DNA from 4 places in the Sanguibacter sp. 25GB23B1 genome. Region 4 is predicted to be linked to each of the others. Evidence: riboswitches for the same ligand, from Rfam matches in the RefSeq annotation. Region 4 holds a riboswitch; each other region holds the start of a gene.
The links. Region 4 has a riboswitch for cyclic di-AMP ahead of ABKW26_RS05455 (NlpC/P60 family protein). Riboswitches for the same ligand answer to the same signal wherever they lie in the genome.

Region 1: another riboswitch for cyclic di-AMP. It lies ahead of ABKW26_RS16275 (C40 family peptidase); the one in region 4 lies ahead of ABKW26_RS05455 (NlpC/P60 family protein).
Region 2: another riboswitch for cyclic di-AMP. It lies ahead of ABKW26_RS00985 (C40 family peptidase); the one in region 4 lies ahead of ABKW26_RS05455 (NlpC/P60 family protein).
Region 3: another riboswitch for cyclic di-AMP. It lies ahead of ABKW26_RS09225 (NlpC/P60 family protein); the one in region 4 lies ahead of ABKW26_RS05455 (NlpC/P60 family protein).

What each region holds. Positions count from the first base shown of each region.
Region 1 is NZ_JBDYKL010000034.1:25,207-31,972, forward strand. It holds gene ABKW26_RS16270 (beta-phosphoglucomutase family hydrolase) at 1-2,383, shown strand, start outside; gene ABKW26_RS16275 (C40 family peptidase) at 2,561-3,277, opposite strand; cyclic di-AMP (ydaO/yuaA leader) riboswitch at 3,375-3,535, opposite strand; gene ABKW26_RS16280 (hypothetical protein) at 3,774-4,193, shown strand; gene ABKW26_RS16285 (DUF305 domain-containing protein) at 4,287-4,898, shown strand; gene ABKW26_RS16290 (F510_1955 family glycosylhydrolase) at 4,983-5,861, shown strand; gene ABKW26_RS16295 (M15 family metallopeptidase) at 5,872-6,453, opposite strand; gene ABKW26_RS16300 (hypothetical protein) at 6,554-6,766, opposite strand, start outside.
Region 2 is NZ_JBDYKL010000001.1:202,586-205,523, reverse strand. It holds gene ABKW26_RS00995 (hypothetical protein) at 1-202, opposite strand, end outside; gene ABKW26_RS00990 (YbaB/EbfC family nucleoid-associated protein) at 199-567, opposite strand; gene ABKW26_RS00985 (C40 family peptidase) at 729-1,541, opposite strand; cyclic di-AMP (ydaO/yuaA leader) riboswitch at 1,539-1,699, opposite strand; gene ABKW26_RS00980 (GNAT family N-acetyltransferase) at 1,817-2,410, opposite strand; gene ABKW26_RS00975 (NUDIX hydrolase) at 2,407-2,938, opposite strand, start outside.
Region 3 is NZ_JBDYKL010000013.1:7,361-14,126, forward strand. It holds gene ABKW26_RS09220 (ABC transporter ATP-binding protein) at 1-441, shown strand, start outside; gene ABKW26_RS09225 (NlpC/P60 family protein) at 517-1,308, opposite strand; cyclic di-AMP (ydaO/yuaA leader) riboswitch at 1,307-1,485, opposite strand; gene ABKW26_RS09230 (VOC family protein) at 1,907-2,323, shown strand; gene ABKW26_RS09235 (PilZ domain-containing protein) at 2,453-3,124, opposite strand; gene ABKW26_RS09240 (LacI family DNA-binding transcriptional regulator) at 3,273-4,343, shown strand; gene uidA (beta-glucuronidase) at 4,587-6,365, shown strand; gene uidB (glucuronide transporter) at 6,419-6,766, shown strand, end outside.
Region 4 is NZ_JBDYKL010000006.1:17,588-24,353, forward strand. It holds gene ABKW26_RS05445 (ABC transporter permease) at 1-450, shown strand, start outside; gene ABKW26_RS05450 (universal stress protein) at 447-1,400, opposite strand; gene ABKW26_RS05455 (NlpC/P60 family protein) at 1,580-2,389, opposite strand; cyclic di-AMP (ydaO/yuaA leader) riboswitch at 2,388-2,576, opposite strand; gene ABKW26_RS05460 (metal-dependent transcriptional regulator) at 2,677-3,402, opposite strand; gene serC (phosphoserine transaminase) at 3,541-4,671, shown strand; gene ABKW26_RS05470 (MFS transporter) at 4,691-6,061, opposite strand; gene ABKW26_RS05475 (MarR family transcriptional regulator) at 6,058-6,528, opposite strand; gene manA (mannose-6-phosphate isomerase, class I) at 6,586-6,766, opposite strand, start outside.

The sequences.
Region 1 (6,766 bases), on a different contig from region 4:
CCTCGGCACCCGCGGCGCGGCCCCGGAGCGGCAGGCGGACGGGGTGCACTACCCGGGGACGTACCTGGCCGGGGTGTACAACCGGCTCACATCCGTCATGCACGAGCGCGAGGTCGAGGACGAACACCTGATCAACGCCCCCAATTGGTTGGTCCTGGACGTGCGCATCGGTGCGGCAGGTTGGTGGTCCGCCGGTCTGACCGTCGCCGATGAACGCCGTGAGCTAGACCTGCGCCGCGGGGTGCTCACCCGTACGGCCGTGCTCGCTGACGCCGCGGGGCGGCGCCTGCGCGTGTGCCAGCGCCGCCTGGTCTCGATGGCCCGCCCGCACCTCGCCGCCCTGGAGACCACGCTAGTGGCCGAGGGCTGGGACGGCCCGGTGAGCGTTTTCTCCGGCGTCGACGCCAGCGTATCCAACACCAACGTCGCGGAGTACCGCGGGCTCGCCGACCACCACCTGCGCACTCTCACCCAGGAGCGCGTGGACGAGCACACCGTACTGACCGAGGTGGAGACCACGCAGAGCCACGTACGCATCGCCGTCGCCGCCCGCACCACCGTCAGCGGTGCCGACACTTCCGCGGCGCTGGTGGGCGAGAGGGACCGCCAAGGCTTGCGCTTCGACCTGTCCCTTCGCGACGGCCGGCCCGTCACGATCGACAAGACGGTCACCGTCGTTACCTCCAAGGACGCGGCGATCGCGTCGTCCGGGATGGGGGCTCTAGGCGAGCTGAGCCGGTCGCCGGGCGGCCTCGCCGCTCTGCTGCCCGCGCACGAGGCAGCCTGGGCACAGCTGTGGGACCGCTTCGGCGTTGACCTGGACGCGGACCGCCAGACCCAGCTGGTGTTGAATCTGCACGTCTTCCACCTGCTCCAGTCCCTCTCCGTGCATACCGCCGAGGTCGATGCCGGGGTGCCGGCGCGCGGGCTGCACGGGGAGGGCTACCGCGGGCACGTGTTTTGGGACGAGCTGTTCGTGCTGCCCGTGCTCACTGCCCGCAGTCCCGGGGTCACCCGGGCCCTGCTCGACTACCGGTACCGGCGCCTGGACGCCGCCCGTGCCGCCGCCAGTGCCGACGGGCATGCGGGGGCGAGGTTCCCTTGGCAGAGCGGCAGCGATGGACGTGAGGAGACCCCCAGGGTGCTGTTCAACCTCAGGTCCGGGCGGTGGATGCCGGACAACTCCCGCCGCCAGCATCACGTCGGCCTGGCGGTAGCGCACAACGCCTGGCAGCACTTCCAGACCACCGGGGACGTGGCCTGGCTCGCCCGCCGTGGCGCGGACCTCATCATCGAGGTCGCCCGGTTCTTCACGTCCTTGGCCACCTACGACACGGCAGAGGACCGGTTCCACATCGACGGGGTGATGGGACCGGACGAGTACCACGACGGCTACCCCGTCGCCCCCGGTGAAGGTCTGCGCGACAACGCCTACACCAATGTCCTGGCGGCCTGGGTGTGCGCGCGCGCCGTCGACGTGCTCGCGGTGACGTCCGGGTATGACTGCGACGAGCTACGCGCCCGGCTCGCGATCGGCCGTGACGAGCCTGGCCGCTGGGAGGCTCTCACCCTCCGCCTGAGCGTCCCCTTCCACGATGGCGTGATCAGCCAGTTCGCTGGATACGAGGCGCTGGCCGAGCTGGACTGGACCCACTATCGGCGCACCTACGACGACATCGGCCGGCTGGACCTCATCCTCGAAGCCGAGGGCGACGCCACCAACCGCTACCGTCTCGCCAAGCAGGCTGACGTCCTCATGCTTCTCTACCTCCTGGGCCCCGACGAGCTGTCGGCCACCCTCGAGCGGCTCGGCTACTGCACCGGGCCCGAGGTGCTCGCGCGCACGGTCGAGTACTACCTAGCCCGCACCGCCCACGGCTCGACCCTCAGCCGGGTCGTGCACGCCTCCGTGCTCGCCCGGACGGACCCGGCCCGCGCGTGGCAGACCTTCCGTGATGCCCTTGCCGCCGACCTGGACGACACCCAGGGCGGGACCACAGGTGAGGGCATCCACCTCGGGGCCATGGCCGCCACCATCGACATCGTCACCCGGGTCTTCGGAGGCGTGCGCACCGAGGGCGAGAGCGTCGTCCTCAACCCCCGCCTACCCACTGCGCTGCGCCGTGCCCGCTTCACCCTGGTGCACCGCGGGCAGCGTCTGCGAATCTCGCTCGACCATGACGCCATCACTGTTACCGCCGACCCGTGCGCGATCAACCATCGGGTCCGCGTCCGCGTGAACGGCCGTGCAGAGACACTGAGAGGTGGACAGTCGGTGGTGTGGCGGGCGCCGAGGAGCTCGGCGGCCGCCGCCGAGGTAGGCGCGGTGGCGACAGAACGACCGGTGGTGGAAGCCGTCACCCGGGACGATGTCGACGAGTGAGCGGAGCGCACGGTGTGAACGGTGCACCCGTCAAGCACCTAGGTTCGCTTCTTGCCGCTCCTGCGACGAACTATGGCCAGAGCGCGAGGAGAGCGTGATGAGCTTGTCCGTCAATCCCTCTCGGCCAGCGCAGGTCACAGCCCGTAGGTGACACGACGCGCAGGGCCCGTCCGTCTATCAGGTCATGCGGACGAAGGTTGGGTTTGACTGCCAGATCTCGCGGAACTGGATGGTCTTGCCGGGCTTGGGCGCGTCGATCATCGTGTTGCCGCCGGCGTAGATCCCGATGTGGCCGGGGGAGAAGATGAGGTCTCCGGGCTGTGCCTGGTCTCGCGAGACGACGGTGCCGGCTGCTTGCTGCTCGCCGGAGGTGCGGGGGATGGTGATCCCGACCTGGGCGTAGACGTAGGAGGTGAATCCAGAGCAGTCGAACCCGCTCGGGGTAGTTCCTCCCCAGACGTAGGGCACGCCGACGTAGCGGCTGGCCGCTTCGATGATGGCGCTTCCGGAGGCCGTGGCGGGAATCGAAGCCCCAGCAGGGGCTTCGGTCGGTGCGGCAGCTTCGCTCGTCACAGTCGCGGTCGACGCACGCTCAGCCGACCGTGAAGCAGCGGGTGCAGACCGGACCGGCTCCGGCTCCGGCTCTGGTTCGGGCTCGGGCTCGGGTGCGGGTGTGACGGAGATCGCGGTGTGCTCGACGGTCCACGACGCGTCGCTCGCCGCGGTGACTGCGGGCGCAACATCCAGCTGCTCGCGGGCCTGGGCTGTCAGTGCGTCGACATCAACGGTGCTCGGAGACGAGGCGGCGGCGGGTGCCGCCGAGGCCGGCGCTCCGACGAACATCGAGACGAAGAGTCCCGAGGAGGCCGCTGCGACCACTGTTCGACGACGCATGGTCGTTGCGTTCTCGCAGGTGCTGAGGAGCAGTGTCGTCAGGGGCGTGATAGGGCGCCTGGCCGCGCGGTGGCGGGCAGAATTCACCGTCGTGTTCATGTTCTCTCCATGACGCCTGCGAGGTTAGCTGTCGGGTTCGGGTAGGAGAACACCCGGCCGATGACCTCTCGGGCCATACGACTTCACCCCAAGGACGCTGTAGCCAGCGCCCACTTCTGGGTCCCCCGTCCCTGCCAACGAGTTCATCGGCAACCTCAGGCGGTGGCAGGGCTCGACGTGCCGCCTGAGCGCTTCACTGGCATCTCGCCGCTGTGGAGCCCCTCGAAAGTACAGGACGTACCCGGGGTATGTCACGGGATGATCACGGCTTGTGGGGGTGAAGCGCTCGCTCCGACGAAGGGACCAGCGACGATGGGCTCATCGAGGTCTCAGGAACTCTTGTTAGCCTGACCACAGTTGGGTTTTTCCGGTGATTGGGGGACAGATGCGCGCTCGGGTGAGCAGCATCCAGCGCGTCGGCGCTGTCGTCGTCCTGCTCCTGGTGGTGCTCCTCGGGGTCGTGCTGAACAGCGCGTCCGAGGACGGGCACGGCGGGCACATGGAGCTCGAGGCACCGATGTCGGTCGCGTCGAGCCTGGCGGACGCGACGTGGACGACGCCCTCGGCGTCGGAGGTCACGCTCCTTCCCCTCGATCACCCGACCGCTGACAGCTCGCTCCACGACGCTCTCGTCGTGTGCTGCGCTCTGGTCGCGGCGGCAATCTTGGTACCGGCCGTCTCTCGGTGGATCCTCGCCAGGAGCCGACTGCGACGTATGCACGACGACGCCCCGGCGGTGCTGGTGGCGGTATCGGCTCATCGCCCTCGAGGCAGCCGACCCATCGTGGCGCACTCTCTGTGCGTTCTGCGCGTGTAGGAACCCTCTGGTTTGCCGTCCCCGCGGCGAACCTGAGCAACCACACCCAGATCCCGTCCCTCGTCCAGGGACGGACAGACGATGGAGCCCACCATGAACACCAAGACACGTATTGCTGCCCTTGCTGCTTCGCTGGCCCTGGCCACAGCTCTCGCCGCGTGCGGCGATGCTGCGCCGGAGTCGGAATCGACACCCACGGCGCAGGAAACTACACAGGAGGCCGCCGAGGTCGCACACAACGACGCCGACACCGAGTTCGCACAGATGATGATCGTCCACCACGAGGGCGCAGTCGAGATGGCTGACCTTGCGGCGACGAACGCCGAGACCCAGGAGGTCAAGGACCTCGCAACGGAAATTTCCGCTGCCCAAGGCCCTGAGATCGACACCATGACGTCCTGGCTCGAGGGCTGGGGCGAGGAGACCTCGCCTGATGACGGCATGGAAGGCATGGACCACGGCGACATGCAGATGGAAGGCATGGACCAGGAAGCGGTCATGACCGAGCTCAGTGCCCTGACTGGAACCGAGTTCGACCAACGGTTCCTGGAGCTGATGATCGGCCACCACGAAGGCGCAGTGGGGATGGCGCAGGAGGAGCTGGACTCGGGCGAGAACGCTGACGCTCTGGCGCTCGCCCAGACGATCATCGACGCGCAGACGACCGAGATCGCAACGATGCAGGGCATGCTCGACAGCCTCTGACTCAGCTCACCTTCTTGTGGCGGGACGGCGAATCACGCTGTCCCGCCGCACCCTGCCGTGCCTCCCCCTTCTCAAGGACCTTCCATGCGCCCTCACCCCATCGCACGACCAGCCTCTGCACTGGCGCTCACCGTTGTTCTCGCCCTCGCCGGTTGTGCCACATCGCCAGCCACCGATGACCCGACCGGTGATGCGTCCGACGCGTCACCGCCCACGTTCGAACACATCCACGGCATCGGACTCAACCCTGGCGACGACACGGTGTACGTCGCAACACATCAGGGACTGTTCCGGCTCGACGATTCAGTCCCGCAGCCCGTCGGCGAGAGCCGAAACGACATGATGGGCTTCGTGGTCACCGGGCCCGACACGTTCTACGCCAGCGGCCACCCAGCTCCCGGGGAGGTCGCACCGGCAAACCTGGGTCTGCTGCGCAGCACAGACGCTGGAGCCGGATGGGAGGACGTCTCCCTGCGCGGGCACAGCGACTTCCACGACCTCACGGGAGCAGGAGACCGGCTCTACGGCTTGGATTCCTCCGACGGGCGGCTCAAGATCAGCAACGACGCCGGTGTGACCTGGACCAGCGGACCGAGCATCAACGCCCGAGATGTCGATGTCGATCCGAACGACCCGGACCGACTCGTCGCGACGACGGAGACCGGTCTTCTCGTGAGTACGGACGGTGGAACGAACTTCGCTCCGCATGAGTCCCAGCCGATAGAGCGCCTTGTCCTGGTCGCTCATGTTCCTGGTCACGCGGACCAGGTCACAGCGTCCCTGGCAGGTTTGGACGCGACAGGCAGGCTGTGGATGTTCGACGGAGCGGCGTGGGCTGTCACCGGTGTGCCTCAAGGAACACCAGAGGCCTTCACGGCGATCGGGGAGGAGTCATACCTCGCCGCATTCGACAGCACGGTCTACCGCACCGGAGACGGCGGGCGCTCCTGGTTCCAGGAGTGAGTGTGGCCAGCTACTTGCGGTAGACCCAGTGCCACGGCTCGCGGGGGGTGTCCTCCACGAAGCCGTAGCGTCCGGCGTTGGATCGCATCCAGGCCTGGGCCTGGGAGTTCAGGTCGAGATCAAGGGCGATGCCCCAGCCGTGAGGACTTGTTCCCGGGGTGGCCGCGAGGCCTCCCTGGGAGTACAGGCCCTTGCGTTCTGCGACGTCGACCTGCGCATCGTAGGAGCGATAGGAATCGGTGATCCCGATCGAGACGCCATCCTTGGCCGCATCCGCAAGCAGCTGTTCGAACGCTTCTCCGGCCGGCGCCCACAGGCGATGCCCCGTCCCTGCGACATTCATGAGCTCCGCGCGGGGGACTTCGCCGTTGCCGTAACGGGCAAGGTCGGCGGGAACGCCAGCAGCTGACCACGAGACGGTTTTAGCGCCCGCGGCGTCGACCTTCGACAGGTCGTCGACGGCCAGTCCGAGGGCTCGATCGAACGACGCCGAGCGGACCGAGCCCGGGAGGTCAGGGCGAGGTGAGGAGAAAGAGCCGATCGTTGCCTGAATCTCGTTGATCCGCTGAGTGATCGAGACGATCCCGTCCATTGTGCTCACCTCCTCCGTAGTCGACTTGTCCCATCGACCATGCCGCGCTCTCTATGAGCGTGAGGCCTGGTGCAGAGGATCTCGCCGCTAGCGTCCGGTCTCACATGCGGTGCGCCATGGGCAGGAGGAACAGCCACACGTTGACCGCGCCGAGCAGGATGATGATCGCTGCGTAGGGCACGAGGGTCGCTCGGCGACGTGCGTCGGTGCGGTAGCGGCGGTGGGCGATGCGTCGGGCGGTGTAGAGCGAGCCCGCGACGCCCAGGGCGAGCAGTGCGAACTGGAGCACCTGGATGGTGCCCGTGCTCAGGAG
Region 2 (2,938 bases), on a different contig from region 4:
GGACGGCGCCCGCGGTGGCTGTCTCCGCGTCGTTGACGAACACGGGCAGGAACGAGCACAGGACCCCGAACGCCCCACCGTCGAGATCGACGTGACTCGCGGCGTCGGCGGCCAGCGCGACATCGTCGGCGACCGACTGGACGTGCGCCGCGTGGTTGAACAGCGTGTCGAGAGAGACCTCGTACTCTGCGCCGGCGCTCACCGCGTGCGGGCGTCGAGCTCGGTGCGCAGGTGCGCGGTGTACTGCGAGCCCTCGCCGAACTCGGCATCCGCCACCCGCAGCGCCTGCTGTGCGGCGTCACGGGATGCCGCCCGGACGGTGTCCTGGATAAGCTCGGCCAACCGGTCAGGACCCAGGTCGAGGGCGTCGTCGGTCAGCCGGAGCGACGCGAGGACTCCGGTCGCGTCCACCTGGACGGTCACCTCGCCCCGGCGACTGCTCGCGGTCCCGCGGACCTGGTCGATCTCCTGCCGTGCACGCACAGCCCTCGCGGCTCGCTCCTGCGCCATCTCGATGTCACGTTCGATCTTGGCCAGCGCCGCGTCTGGGTCGTGGAAGGCAGTCACAGCGATGACCTTAGGGCGATCGATCCGGCCGGTCTACGGGGAGAAGTCCCCGGTCACGGGCTTGCTGAAGGGGCTTCGTCCGGTTGATGACGACGAAGGGCCCGGACCGTGTGCACGGTCCGGGCCCAGCGCGCACGGCCTGTGCGCGTCGTCTGCCGCGATCAGCCGACGCGGATGAACGTGGGGTTCGACTGCCAGATCTCGCGGAACTGGATGGTCTTCCCTGGACGCGGCGAGTCGATCTGGGTGTTGCCGCCCGCGTAGATGGCGATGTGGCCGGGGGAGTAGATGAGGTCGCCGGGCTGGGCGTCGGCGCGGGAGACGACCGTGCCGACTCCGGCCTGCGCGCTGGACGTGCGCGGGAGGGAGATGCCGACCTGGGCGAACACATACGACGTGAAGCCGGAGCAGTCGAAGCCCGAGGTCGTCGTGCCACCGGAGGCGTACGGGATGCCGACGAGCTTGCTGGCCGCGTCGATGATCGAGCTGCCGTTCGCCGACGCGGGCGCCGCGGCGGGCGTCGCCTCGACGACGGGTGCGGCTTCCTCGACGGTCGTCGCGCCGACTGCGACGCGCTCGGCGGAGCGCGACGTGGTCGCGCGGGCGGGAGCGGGCTCCGGCTCGGGCTCGACGACGGGCTCAGGCTCCGGGGCGGGTGTGACGGTGATGCTCGTCAGCTCGACGGACCAGGAGGCGTCGACTGCGGTCGTCACGGCCGGCGCGGTCTCGAGGGCGGCGCGTGCCTGCGTGGTGAGCGCGTCGAGGTCGACGGTGCTCGTCGCGGTCGACACGGGTGCGGCGCTCGCGGGGGCGGCGCCCATGAGGGAGACGAGGAGACCCGAGGACGCGGCGGCGAGGGCGGTGCGTCGGCCGATGACGCTCGCGTTGGTGCTCGCGCTCGCTGCGAGGTCGGTCAGAGGGGTGCGTGCCCGCTGGTCAGAGCGGTGCTGGGCAGGGCGCGGTCGTACAGACATGTCTCTCCATGACGCCTACGAGGTTAGCTGTCGGGTTCGGGCTGGAGAACAGCGCCCGGCCGCCGGATCGAGTCCGCGCGGCTTCACCCCGAGAGCACTGCGAGCAGTGCCCAGTTCTGGGTCCCCCATCCCTGCCAGGGTGTCGTCGATGGCTCGGGGCGGTGGCAGGACTAGACGTCCGCTCGAGCACCTCACGTGGCGGTCGCCGTGTGAAGCACTCCGAACATATGTCGCCTACCGCGGGTATGTCACGGGGAGGTCACGGGTGAAGTCGCTCAGGAGCGGGTGAAGTCCGGGTGGAAACGGTCCGCGAGCCCGTGCGTCGCGCCGACGGACGACCGGATGACCTGGTACATCGCGTGGTCCTGCCAGCGACCCGCGATCTCGATGTACTCGGGTGCCGTGCCGATGCGGACGAACCCGTTGCGCTGGAGGACTCGCTGCGACGCGCCGTTGTGGAGGAGCGTCACGCCCTGCACGCGGTGCAGCCCCAGCTCGTCGAACGCGACCCGCACCGCGTCGCCGACGGCTGCGGTCGCCAGACCGCGCCCGTTCGCGTGCTCGCTCACCCAGTAGCCGACGTTGCACGACTGGAAGGCACCGTGGACGATCCCGTCGAGCGTGATCCGCCCGACGACCTCACCCGCCTCGTCGAGGACGACGCGCGGCATGCACGTCCCGTTCGCGTGCTGCTCGAGCACTGCACCGAGGACGAGGGCCTGCCCGCGCTCCGTGAAGTACGCGTCCGGCCGCACCGGCTCCCACGGCGCGAGGAACTCCCGGTTCCGGGTGAGCAGGGCCGCGAGCGGGGCGGCGTCGGCGAGCGTGACCAGACGAGTAGGGGGAGCGCTGACGCGTGCGCGCGTCATGAGACGCGGCCCAGGGCGATCGCCGCGTACATGAGTGCGGCCACCGTCTCGCCGTCCGTGATGGTCCCGTCCTGGACGAGTCCCATGACCTCGGACCAGGGCACCGTCCGTGTGCCCGTGATGCCTTCGGCCGCCTGCTCGGCCGCCTCGTCCGCCGTGCGCAGACCGCGCGCGAGGAAGACGTGCTCGATCGCGTCGCACACGCCGTTGAGAGCGAACATCGTGCCGACGCGCTGCCAGGACGTCGCAGCCAGGCCCGTCTCCTCGCGGAGCTCGCGCTGCGCGGCGAGCACGAGGTCCTCGCCGTCGGACCCACCGGCAGGCACCTCGAGCGAGAGCGTTCCCGTCGCGTAGCGCGCGACCTCGACGAGGACCACCTCGTCGTCGTCCGTCAGCGGGACGACGAACACGGCGGGGTGGCGGACCTCGACCACGCCGTAGATGCCCGGGGTGCCGTCCGGACCGTCGACGGCGTCCTCACGAACCCGGATCCAGGGGTTCTCGTAGACGACGGTCGACTCGCGGGTG
Region 3 (6,766 bases), on a different contig from region 4:
GCCGCAGCACGGTCTGCGAACGCGCACGAGTTCGTCTCGCGCTTCCCGGAGGGCTACGACGCCCAGATCGGCGAACGGGGCATCAAGCTCTCGGGCGGGCAGAAGCAGCGGATCGCCGTCGCGCGAGCGATCCTCAAGGGGGCGCCGGTGCTCGTGCTCGACGAGGCCACGAGCTCGCTCGACTCGAAGTCCGAGCGCCTCGTCCAAGAGGGGCTCGAGCGGCTCATGGCCGACCGGACGACGATCATCATCGCGCACCGGCTCTCGACGATCTCGTCCGTGGACCGCATCATCACGCTCAAGGACGGCCGTGTGGACGAGATCGGACCACCCGAGGAGCTGGCCGGCACGGACGGCATCTACGCCGAGCTGCTCGCTCTCCAGGCGTCGTCGACGTCGCGTGACCGCGCCCGCCTGAAGATGTTCGACATCCGCGCCTGAGCGGAGACGACGACGGCCCGGTCCGCTGGTGCGGGCCGGGCCGTCGGTGACTCGGTGGTGCTGAGCGCTCGGGTGTCAGCCGACGCGGATGAACGTGGGGTTGGACTGCCAGATGTCGCGGAACTGGATGGTCTTGCCCGGACGCGGTGCGTCGATCTGGGTGTTGCCGCCGGCGTAGATGCCGATGTGCCCCGGGGAGAAGATGAGGTCGCCGGGCTGGGCGTCGGCGCGGGACACGACTGTGCCGGCGGCCTGCTGTGCACCCGAGGTGCGGGGCAGGGAGATGCCGACCTGAGCGAACACGTACGACGTGAAGCCGGAGCAGTCGAAACCGGACGGTGTGGTGCCGCCGTAGACGTACGGGACGCCGACGTAGCGGCTGGCGGCGTCGATGATCGCGCTGCCGTTGGCCGAGGCGGGGATCGCCGCTGCGGCAGGTGCTGCCGTCTCGGTGACCGCGGTGCGCTCGGCGGACCGCGACGTGGTGGTCGTCGAGGCGCGGACGGGCTCCGGCTCGGGTTCGGGCTCCGGCTCGGGAGCCGGCGTCACGGTGATCGAGGTCTGCTCGACGGTCCAGGACGCGTCGGCGGCGACGGTCACCGCAGGAGCGGTGACGAGCGCGGCGCTGGCCTGGGCCGTGAGGGTGTCGACGTCGAACGTGCTCAGTGCAGCATCAGCAGATGCCGGCGCGGCGGACGCGGGTGCGGCACCCATGAGGGAGACGAGGAGCCCGGAGGATGCGGCGACGATGGCAGTGCGGCGGCCGAGGGCGGCTGCGTTGCCCGTGGCGCCGGTGGACAGCGCTGCTAGGGGGGTGATGCTGCGGCGCGCTGCGCGGTGGCGCGGGCCATCGGTACGAAGGGTCATGTTCTCTCCAAGACGCCTGCGAGGTTAGCTGTCGGGTTCGGGTAGGAGAACAACACCCGGCCGTCGGATCGAGTCCGCGCGGCTTCACCCCAAGGACGCTGCGAGCAGCGCCCACTCCTGGGTCCCCCGTCCCTGCCATGATTCCTAGATCACCTCGAGCAGTGGCAGGGCTAGACGTTCTGCTCGAGCGCTCCCGAGGCGGTTGCCGGGTGGAGCATGTCGAAGGTACATGAGATTCCGGCGGTATGTCACGGGACGATCACGGCCCGCGTGGCGGACTCGGACGCGCTCGTCGTCCCTGTCGCGTCCGGGTCACGGTCCAGGTGCTGGATCCGTGGCGTGCGTGCAGGTCATCCCGCTGCCGGCTCGCGGACGGGCGGCGAGGGTGCGGCCTCCCGCTCGGCACGGCTCGGAACGATCGTGACGGACGTCATAGCGACTCCGCTCGCGGCTGCTCGTGCCGGTGCGCCGTGCGAGCGCTCGTCGTGTGTGCCCTCCGTGCGGTGTCGTCGGTCGCTGCTAGCGTGAGATGTCCGAATGGTGCCGGTCTCCACGGCGCGGCGCTCCCTGCTCGACCGACGACGAAGGTGGTCTCACCATGGCTACACGGCTCAACCCCTACCTCGGTTTTCGTGACACGGCCCGTGCGGCCATGGAGTTCTACAGGTCCGTCTTCGGTGGGGAGCTCACGGTGAGCACCTTCGCCGAGCTCGGGGCGAGCGACGACCCGGCCGAGGCGGAGAAGGTCATGCACGCACAGCTCGAGGCGCCCAACGGATTCGTGCTCATGGCGTCCGACACCCCGAGCTCGATGGACTACACGCCCGGCGGCAGCGTCTCGGTCTCGCTCAGCGGGGACGACACGGCCGAGCTCACCGGGTACTGGGAGAAGCTCTCCGACGGCGGTGTGGTGGCAGAGCCCCTCGCCCAGGCGCCGTGGGGAGACTCCTTCGGGATGTGCACGGACAAGTTCGGTGTGTTCTGGATGGTGAACATCGCCGGTTCCCCGAGCTGATCGTGCGCGCACGGCGTCGTCGTCGCCTCGACCCGGAGGCCTGTGGTGTCGACACCGCGGTGGCAACCGGTTGACGGCACCGTGACCGGGTGCTGCGATGGGACTGTGAAGACACGTCCCACCCGAGCGTCAGTCGGCTGCGGCCTGGCGGGCCCTCAGCTGGGACTGCAGGACGTAGCGGCGGAGCCTCGTCGCCGTCGCCTCCTCCGTGTCGAACACCACGACGACCTCGGGCGGGACCCCTCGAGCGCCGGGGAAGAGTCGCAGCACGCTCCCGATGATGCTCAGCGTCGTGTCGTCGAGCGTGAGATCCACGGTCACGAGGTCCTCTGCCTCGAGGTCGAGGACCTCGAAGCGGGCCCTGACACCCCGCTCGCTGAGGTCGACCACGACGCCCGTGGCGACCTCGGCCGGCGGTCGCGCGGGCGTGTCGTCCTCGGGGTCCTCGACGGGCTCCGGGTCGAGTCGTACCAGCGTGATCGGCTCGCCGCCGGCTCCCCGGACGAACTGCCGGTCCTGGGTGATGCGCAGGTCGCCCTCGACCTCGAGGATCCACTGCAGACCGCCGTCACCGCGGCGCTCGAGGAACACCGCCTCGACGTGATGACGGCCGCGTGGGCTGTGCCACCGGACGACGACGACCGATCCTGGACCGGGCAGGTCCACCACGAGGAGGTCGTGCGGTGCGAACACCCGCATGTAGCGGCCGTCGCACTGGTCCACCCACGTCGTGTAGGACCGCTCGTCCGACGTGGAGACCTCGATCGGCTCGCCGGCTGTGGGGAGTGTCGCGCGCGTCATCGCGCGGCCCGAGAGTTCGAGGGCATGCTCATGGCTCACACATCGGCCGTCAGGGGCCAGACTTGAGGTGCCGCTGTGTGATGACGACGACAGATGTCGTCCGGGGTGGCCCAGGACGAGCGGCACGAGCACCGAGGAGGTTGCAGTGGTGAGCGACAAGGACGTCGAGGGTGCGAGCGAGCAGGCCCCCACGCCACCCCGGCGTCGCGCCCGCTCGGGACGCGGCGCACCGACGATCTACGACATCGCCGAGCTCGCGGGTGTCAACCCGTCGACGGTCTCCCGCGCGCTGAGCCAACCGGGGCGGATCAACGTCAAGACGGAGCAGCGGATCCACGCGGCGGCCAAGGAGCTCAAGTACCACGTCAACCCCATCGCGCGTGCGCTGCCCACCGGCCGGACCAACACCCTCGCCCTGCTCGTCGCTGACATCACCAACCCGGTCCTCTTCGGGATCGTCCGTGGTGCCGAGCGGGCTGCGGCGGCTGCCGGGTACACGCTCGTCGTCGCGGAGTCGCAGGAGTCCGGAGACCTCGAGGCGACGGCCGCACGGCGCGTCCTCCCGTCGGTCGACGGGCTCCTCCTCTCGACGACGCGCCTCGACGACTCCCAGATCCGGGAGCTGGCGAGCCGCAAGCCCGTGGTCGTGCTCAACCGTGAGGTCGACGGGGTCGAGGGTGTGGTGCCCGACGTCGCCGTGGGTGTCGAGGAGACCGTCCGGCACCTCTACGACCTCGGGCACCGCTCGATCGTGTATGTGTCCGGTCCATCCACGTCCTGGATGAGCCGACGTCGCTGGGACGTCCTCAGCGCGAGCGTCCGCGCGCGTGGCATGTCGCTCGCCGAGATCGGCCCGAACCGCCCCACGCTCGACGCGGGGGTGGCGGCCTTCGCGCGTGTCCGGCTGTCCGGTGCGACGGCCGTCGTCGCGTTCAACGACCTCATGGCGATCGGACTCCTGCGGGAGGCGACCCGCAACGGCGTCGTGCTGCCGGGGCAGCTGAGCATCGTCGGTTTCGACGACATCTTCGGCAGCGACTTCACCACACCACCGCTGACGACCGTGCGATCGCCCCTCGAGGACGCGGGGGAGCAGGCCGTGCGTCTGCTCCTCGGTGCAGTCGGTGCTCCGGGGGGCGAGGGTGTCGGGGCGCCGTCCCGCGACCTGCGTACCGAGCTCGTCGTCCGGGGCTCGACGGCGGCGCCGGGCGCTCGCTGAGGACTGTCGATCGGCGTCCGGCACGTGCGCCGGACGGCCTGCGCGATGTGACCGTGTCGCCGACGCGGTGCTGCGACCAGCATCTTCACGCCTTCTGCAGCGGCAAGATGGCAACCGCTTGCCAGAAGCGTCAATCAATGATGGACTGAGGCCACGCAAGGACGCGTCCGCACCCGCCGCCGGTCGGCAGGTCAGGTCATCGCAACGAAGCGCAGCCGCCGCAGCGGCACAGGAAGGTCTCCCATGCTCAAGCCTCAGTCGTCCCCCACCCGCGAGCTCGTCAACCTCGACGGCCTGTGGCGGTTCGCCGTCGAGCCGGACGAGTCGGCGGTGCGCTGGTCGTCGCTCGTCGAGGGCCCCCTCGAGGCCCCCGTCCCGGCCAGCTACAACGACCTGTTCGCCGACAGCGCGATCCGGGACCACGTGGGCTGGGTCCGCTATCAGCGCGAGGTCCGCGTCCCGCGCGGCTGGGCGGGGGAGCGGGTCTTCGTCCGTGTCGACGCAGCGACCCACGAGGGTCGGGTCTACGTCGGGGACACGCTCGTCGCCGAGCACGTGGGCGGCTACACGCCCTTCGAGGCTGACGTCACCGAGCTCGTGACGCCGGGGGAGGTGCTGCGGCTGACGATCGCCGTGAACAACGTCCTCACCAACGAGACCATCCCGCCCGGGTCGATCGAGGTCACGGCGGACGGCAGGCGCAAGCAACGCTACCTGCACGACTTCTACAACTACGCCGGCCTGGCGCGCTCCGTCTGGTTGTACAGCGCGCCGAGGGTGCGGGTCGACGACGTGACGGTGACGACCGACGTCGACGGCGCGGACGGCATCGTCGGCTTCGCCGTCGAGACGGTCGGCGGGTCCGCCGACGTGCGTGTCTCGGTGCGGGACGCGGTCGGGACGGTCGTCGGTTCCGGGGAGGGACACCAGGGCTCTGTCCGCATCTCTGGCGTGACCTTGTGGCAACCGGGTGCCGCGTACCTCTACGACCTCGTCGTCGAGGTCCTGGGGGCCGACGGGGAGCGTGTGGACGAGTACGTCCTGCCGGTCGGCGTGCGCACCGTCGAGGTCCGAGGCATGGAGTTCCTCATCAACGGCGAGCCCTTCTACTTCACGGGCTTCGGCAAGCACGAGGACAGCGCGGTACGCGGCAAGGGCCACGACAACGCCTATCTCGTCCACGACTTCCAGCTCATGGACTGGATCGGCGCCAACTCCTTCCGCACGTCGCACTACCCCTACGCCGAGGAGGTCATGGAGTTCGCCGACCGGCACGGCATCGTCGTCATCGACGAGACTGCGGCCGTGGGGCTGAACATGGCGATGGCCGGCGGCATCTTCGGCGGCGTGAAGAAGCCGACCTTCTCTCCCGAGACGACGAACGATGCCACGCAGGCGGCCCACGCCCAGGCGATCCGCGAGCTCGTCGCCCGCGACAAGAACCACCCGTGCGTCGTCCTGTGGTCGATCGCCAACGAGCCGGACTCGAGCGAGCAGGGGGCGCGCGAGTACTTCGAACCGCTGGTGACGCTCACGCGGGAGCTCGACCCGACGCGGCCGGTGGCGTTCGTCAACGTCATGTTCGCGACCTTCGAGAACGACCTCGTCTCGGACCTCTTCGACGTCCTGTGCCTCAACCGGTACTACGGCTGGTACGCGGACACGGGTGACCTCGCGAGCGCCGAGGTCCACCTCGAGGCCGAGCTCCGCGGATGGCAAGAAAAGTATGCCAAGCCGATCATCATGACCGAGTACGGCGCAGACACCCAGGCTGGTCTGCACTCGGTCTACGACCAGCCCTGGACCGAGGAGTACCAGAGTGCGTACCTCGCGATGAACCACCGCGTCTTCGACCGGGTCGAGGCGTTCGTCGGCGAGCAGGTCTGGAACTTCGCCGACTTCCAGACGTCCCACGGCGTGTTCCGCGTCGACGGCAACAAGAAGGGCGTCTTCACCCGCGACCGCAAGCCCAAGGCCGCCGCCCACGCGCTCCGTGCGCGCTGGACCTCCCTCGACAAGTAGCTCGATCCGACACAGCGTCGCGCACGCCGCGGCCGACGGGCAAAGGAGCCCTCATGTCAGTCCTCACCAAGACCACGACCATCAGCACCCCGACGTCCCCCGCCGCGCAGGGCGCGGAGGCTTCCGGCGCCCCAGACACGCTCAGCCGGATCAGCATCGTCGGCTACGGCGCCGGAGACGCCGCGAACAACCTCGCGTTCACCACGGCGACGATGTTCCTCCTCGTCTACTACACGGACGTGGCGGGCATCTCCGCCGCGGCGGCCGGCACCCTGCTGCTCGTCGTGCGGATCTTCGACGCGTTCGCGGACGTCTTCGCCGGACGCCTCGTCGACCGCACGTACTCGAAGCGCTTCGGCAAGTTCCGTCCCTTCATCATGTTCGGCTCGATCCCGCTGCTG
Region 4 (6,766 bases):
GGGGCCCTGCTCGGCGACACCGTCCGGTACACGATCGCGTCCGTGGTGACCCTCGGGCTCGGGCTCGTCCTCGGGTACCGCCCGGCCGGCGGCGCGGTCGGCACGGTGCTCGCCGTGGCCCTGCTGCTCGCGTTCGCGTTCGCCCTCAGCTGGATCTTCACGATCCTCGGGCTCGTCATGCGCAGCCCGAACGCGGTCATGGGCGTCTCGATGCTCATCCTCATGCCGCTGACCTTCGCGTCGAACATCTTCGTCGACCCGTCGACGATGCCCTCGGCGCTCCAGTCCTTCGTCGAGGTCAACCCCGTGTCCCACCTCGTCACCGCGATCCGCGGGCTCATGGGCGGCACCGTCGAGCTCTCCGACGTGGCCTGGGTCCTCGTCGTGACCGTCGCGATGACGGCGGTGCTCGCACCGATCACGATGCGGCTGTACCGGAACCGCAACTAGCGCGCGGTGTCCTGGGCCGGCGGCGGGTCCTGCGCCTGCCGGGCGGCGTCGCAGTGCTTGTTGACGACCATGACGGGGCACGCGGAGTGGTGGAGCACGGCCTGGCTCGTCGAGCCGAGGAGAAGGCCCGCGAACCCGCCGCGGCCGCGGGACCCGACGACGAGCAGGTCGCTCGCGGTCGAGAACTCGGTGAGGAGCTCGGCGCCCGTGCCGTCGAGCACGATCCTGCGGATCGTCACACCGGGGTGAGCGGCCTCGGCAGCGTCGACGATGGCGTCGAGGCCCTTCGTGACGTCCGCGAGGACCTGCTCGTGGTCGATCGAGGCGGGCAGCCACGCGAGGAGGCCTGAGCCGGACCCGACCGGGACACCAGCGACGGCCACGAGCTCGGCCTCCCACAGGAGCGCCTGCTCGATCGCCTGGTCGAGGGCGCCGCGCGCCGAGGGCGAGCCGTCGACACCGACGATGATGCGACGCAGCGGCGCGACGGGGTCCTCGTCGAGAGCAGCCTCCTCCGACCGGAGCGGCACGACGACGGTGGGACAGTGCGCGTGGGCGGGGAGCGCGGAGGAGACGGTGCCGAGGAGGCGCTCGGCGAACCCCCCTCGGCCCCGCGTGCCGACGACCGCGAGGGAGAAGTCCTTGGACATCTCGATGAGGACCCCGGCGGCGTCGCCCGTCGCGAGGTGCGCGGTGACCGACACGCCCGAGAGGGAAGCCCGAGCGAGAGCCTCGTCGAGGACCACCCGGGCGCCGGCCTGGATCGACGAGTCGTCGAGCGCCGCGTAGCCGCCGTCGAGCGACGCGGCCGCGAAAGAGGGCAGGGAGTACGAGCAGACGATCGTCAGCGGCTGCCCGGACCGTCTGGCGAGGGCCGTGGCCCAGTCGAGCGCGTGCAGGCTCGAGGCAGAGCCGTCGATACCGACGAGGATTGCTTCGGTGCGACTCATGACAGGTCTCCCTTGACGTGACGGTCCACGACTTCACTTGTCGTCGACTTTACTCTCCCATGACGCTGGACTCACACTCAGCATGCATCAGGTGGACGATCGAGACGCCGAACGACGATGCCCGGAGACGACGAAGCCCGGGCCGCGACGGCGGTCCGGGCTTCGTCGACAGGTGACGGTCAGCCGATGCGGATGAACACCGGGTTCGACTGCCAGATGGAACGGAACTGGATGGTCGCTCCGGGCTTCGGAGAGTCGATCTGGGTGTTGCCACCGGCGTAGATCGAGATGTGTCCGGGAGACCAGATGAGGTCGCCGGCCTGAGCCTGGTCACGCGGGATGATCGTCCCGGCGGCCTTCTGAGCGTCCGACGTCCTCGGGAGCGAGACGCCAGCCTGAGCGAAGACGTACGCGGTGAAGCCGGAGCAGTCGAAGCCGTCCGGGGTGGAGCCGCCGGAGAGGTACGGGACCCCCACGTAGCGGCTCGCGATGTCGACGATCGAGCTGCCGGCGGCGGAGGCCGGGATCTCGAGGGCGGCTGCGGTCTCGGTCGTCGCGGCGACCTCAGTCGTCTCCGTGTCGGCGTCCGTGACGATCGCCGTGCGCTCGGCGCTGCGCGTGGCTGCGACCGCGCGGACGGGCTCGGGAGCCGGCTCGGGCTTCGGGGTGACCGACACCGCGGTCTGCTCCACGGTCCAGGTCGCGTCGGCGGCGACCGTGACGGCGGGAGCGGTGCTCAGCGCCGCACGCGCCTGCGCGGTGAGCGCGGAGACGTCGACGGAGTTGAGCGCAGGGCTGCTGGAGGAGGGAGCGGCCGTGGCTGCGCCGGTACCCATGAACGAGACGAGGAGGCCCGAGGACGCGGCGACGACGGCCGTACGACGCCCCATGACGGCTGCATTGCCTGTCGCGGAGCTGACGAGCGTGGTGAGCGGAGTGATCGGGCGCCGTGCCTGCCGGTGGCGGGCACGAGTGGTGCTAGTGGTCACGTTGTCTCCAAGACGCCTGCGAGGTCAGCTGTCGGGTTCGGGTAGGAGAACACCCGGCCGCGTGAACGTTCTCATGCGGCTTCACCCCGAGGGCAGTGGGTGAGCACTGCCCAGATTTGGGTCCCCCGTCCCTGCCAGCGGGTTGTAGGCAGCCTCGAGCAGTGGCAGGGTTCGGCGTTCCGCTCGAGCACTTCGCGGAGTTTGTTATCCCTACGAAGCAACACGAAGGTACCCCAGATACCTCCGGTATGTCACCCGCCCTCGAGAAGAACTTCACCCGATGTGACCTATGCCACAACGAAGATGTGGCGGGATACTTCGTCCGGCAGGTCGAGGACGATCTCCGCCCCCTCCGAGGTCACCGAGATCCCGGCTCCGTCGGGCTGGCGCTCCACCTGGACCACGTCTCCCGGCTTGATGCCCGCGGACGCCAGCCGGGCGAGCAGCTCGACGTCGGTCTGCAGCGGCTCGCCGAGGCGCGCGACCGTCGCAGGGAACGCGCCGGCCTCGGGAACCCCGCCGTTCGCGGACCGCGCGGCCATGAGCGCCGTGAGCGACACGACGCCCTCGAGGAACGTCACCGCCTCGGCAGACTCGCCCAGCTCCATGAGGCCCGGGATGGGGTTGCCGTACGGCGAGAAGTGCGGGTGGTCGAGGAGGTCCACGAGCCGGCGCTCGACGCGGTCGCTCATGACGTGCTCCCAGCGACAGGCCTCGTCGTGGACGAACTCCCAGTCGAGGCCGATGACGTCGGTGAGGAGGCGCTCGGCCAGCCGGTGCTTGCGCATGACCCGCATCGCCTTGCCGTAGCCGAGCTCGGTGAGCTCGAGGTGGCGGTCGCCGCTGACGACCACGAGCCCATCACGCTCCATGCGAGCGACGGTCTGCGACACGGTCGGACCCGAGTGCCCCAGACGCTCGGCGATCCGGGCGCGGAGCGGGACGATCCCCTCTTCAGCGAGCTCGTAGATCGTCCGCAGGTACATCTCGGTGGTGTCGATCAGGTCGCTCACGCGTTCCTCCTGTAGATCAGATGCCGTCTGAAGGCCCCCAGAGCGCCGATCGGCGGTCTCGCTCGTCTCCGACAGACACCCTATCCCGGGGCTCGAACGACCTCACGCCGGGTGACGTGCCCGCGTAGGGTGTGGCACGTGACTGACACGGCGCCCACGATCCCCCCGGCCCTCCTCCCGCGCGACGGCCGGTTCGGCAGCGGCCCGGGCAAGGTGCGTGACGCCCAGCTCGCCGCCCTCGCGGCGACGGGCCACACCCTCATGGGGACGTCCCACCGCCAGGCACCGGTGAAGGACCTCGTCGGCCGGGTGCGCTCCGGCCTGGCGGAGCTGTTCTCCCTCCCGGAGGGGTACGAGGTGGTCCTCGGCAACGGGGGCTCGACCGCCTTCTGGGACGCGGCGACGTTCAGTCTCGTCCGCGACCGGGCGGCGCACGGTGTCTTCGGGGAGTTCGGGGCGAAGTTCGCGTCCGCGACGACGGGTGCACCCTTCCTCTCGCCCTCCCTCGTCACGACCGGCGCGCCGGGGACGGTCGCGCTCCCCGACCACGCACCGGACGCGGACGTCTACGCCTGGCCGCACAACGAGACGTCGACCGGGGCGATGGCCCCGGTGCGACGTGTCCCGGGCTCCGCCGAGCAGGGCGCGCTCACCGTCGTCGACGCGACCTCGGCAGCCGGCGGCCTCGCGGTCGACGTCTCGGAGACCGACGTCTACTACTTCGCCCCGCAGAAGTCCTTCGCCTCCGACGGCGGTCTGTGGCTCGCCGTCGTCTCCCCTGCGGCGGTGGAGCGCATCGCCGAGATCGACGCCAGCGACCGGTGGATCCCGGAGTTCCTGTCGCTCCAGACCGCCGTGACGAGCTCGCGCGCGAACCAGACCCTCAACACCCCCGCCGTCGCGACGCTCTTCCTGCTCGCCGAGCAGGTGGAGTGGATGCTCGGCCAGGGTGGTCTCGACTGGGCGGCGGCCCGCACGGCCGAGTCGGCAGCGAACCTCTATGGCTGGGCGGACGCGCGCGAGCACACGACGCCGTTCGTCGCCGACCCCGCCGCACGCTCCACCGTCGTCGGCACCGTGGACTTCGCTCCCGAGGTGGACGCGGCACGCATCTCCGCGATCCTCCGCGCGAACGGCGTGGTCGACGTCGACCCGTACCGCAAGCTGGGGCGCAACCAGCTCCGTGTCGCCATGTTCCCCTCCGTGGAGCCGGCCGACGTCCAGGCGCTCACGGCGTGCATCGACTACGTCGTGGACACCCTGCTCTGACCCAGCGCCACACTCGGCGTCACGCTGACGTCAGACCGTCCTTCGCCTCTTGGGCACGGAGCTCCTCGGCGACCCGGTGACGCTCGGCACGCTCGGCAGCGAGGGCGTCGACCTCGTCCTCGTCGGCCTCGGTCCGCGCGTAGCTCACCGCGACGTGGGGTCGGTGGAACATCTGATAGCTGACGGTGTAGTTCCAGTGGCGCGACGTCCACAGGGCGGCGCCTGTCGCCACGAGGAGCGCCGAGATGGACCCGATGCCGATCGCCCAGCGCGGGCCGAACACCTCGGCCACCCACCCGACGATCGGCGACCCGATGGGTGTCGCACCGAGGAAGACCATCATGTAGAGCGCCATGACGCGGCCCCGCACCTGCGGGTCGGTCGACATCTGGATGGTGCTGTTCGCGGCCGTCATCATCGTCAGCGACGCGAAGCCCACCGGGATGCACGCGAGCGCGTAGGTGAGGTAGGTCGGCATGAGCGCCATGAGCCCGCTGGTGACGCCGAAGGCGAACGCGGCCCCGATGACGAGGCGGACACGCGGTCGTTCGCGCCGGGCGGCGAGCAGCGCGCCGGTGAGGGAGCCGATCGCGAGGATGGAACCGAGGATCCCGTACTCGGCCGCGCCCTTGCCGAAGACCTCACGGGCCATGAGCGCGGACGTCAGCTGGAAGTTCAGGCCGAAGGTCGAGACGACGCCGATGACCACCATGATGACGACGATGTCGCTGCGCCCCCGGACGTACCGGATCCCTTCGCGGATCTGACCCTTGGCCCGGGACGCGACAGGCATGACGTTGAGCTCGCCCACCCGCATGCGTGACATGGCGATGATGGTTGCCGCGAAGGTCACGCCGTTGATGACGAACACCCAGCCTGGGCCGACGAGAGTGATGAGCAGACCGGCGACGCCGGGGCCGACGAGCCGTGCCGCGTTGAAGGACGCGGAGTTGAGCCCGACCGCGTTGGAGAGCTTGCCTGCAGGCACCATCTCGGCGACGAAGACCTGGCGGACGGGCCCGTCGATGGCGGACGCGCAGCCGAGGAGCGTCGCGAAGACGTAGACGTGCCAGAGCTGGGCGTGCCCGAGCAGGACGAGCGCACCGAGAGCGAGGGCGAGGACGCCCATCGTCCCCTGGGTCATCATGAGGAGCTTGCGGCGGTTCATGCGGTCCGCGAGGACGCCCGCCCACGCGGAGAGGAAGAGCACGGGCAGGAACTGCAGCGCGGTGACGACGCCGACGGCGATGCCGGAGTCGTCCGAGAGCACCGTGAGGACGAGCCAGTCCTGCGCGACCCGCTGCATCCAGGTACCGACGTTCGCGACGAACGCGGCACCGAACCACAGTCGGTAGTTGTAGTACTTGAGCGAGGTGAAGGTCGGGCTCATCGAGTGGCGATCCTCGTGAGGAGCTCGCTCGCCCGGGCGAGCGTCTGGCGCTCGTCCTCGGTCAGCCCCTCGAGGCTCTCGGTGAGCCATGCGTTGCGGCGCCGCTTCGTCTCGGCGACCTCGCTCGTCCCGCGCTCGGTGAGCTCGACGAGGACGAGCCGGCGGTCCGTCGCGTCACCGACCTTGGCGACGAGGCCGGCGTCGGCGAGGGAGGTCACGGTCCGTGTCATCGACGGCGGTCGGATGCGCTCGTGCTCGGCGAGCGCGCCCGGGGTCATGGGGCCGTGCCGGTGGATGGCGGACAGGACGGCGAGCTGACCCTCGGTGAGGTCCGTCTCGCCCTGCTGGGCGCGCAACCGGCGCCCGACGCGGGTGAGCGCGACCCGGAGCTGGCCGGCGAGGGTCTCTGGGACGCAGTGGTCGTCGGCGATGTCGAGACTTTCGGCGGGGGAAGGGGTCTGGGGCACACCCTTACCCTAACTCATTACCTCAGGCAACGACCTGCGCGGTGGCCGAGCTCACCCTCACGGCACGTAGGCGACGACGACCGTCCCGTCCCCACGGAGCGTGACGGCACCGACGTCGTGCGGCACGAACACCGACTCGCCCCGACGGAGGCGCGCCGGCGCCCCCGCGGGCTGGGACGCTCCTTCGACGCGGACCTCGCCGTCGAGGCACAGGACGATCCGCGGCCCGGTGTGCGCC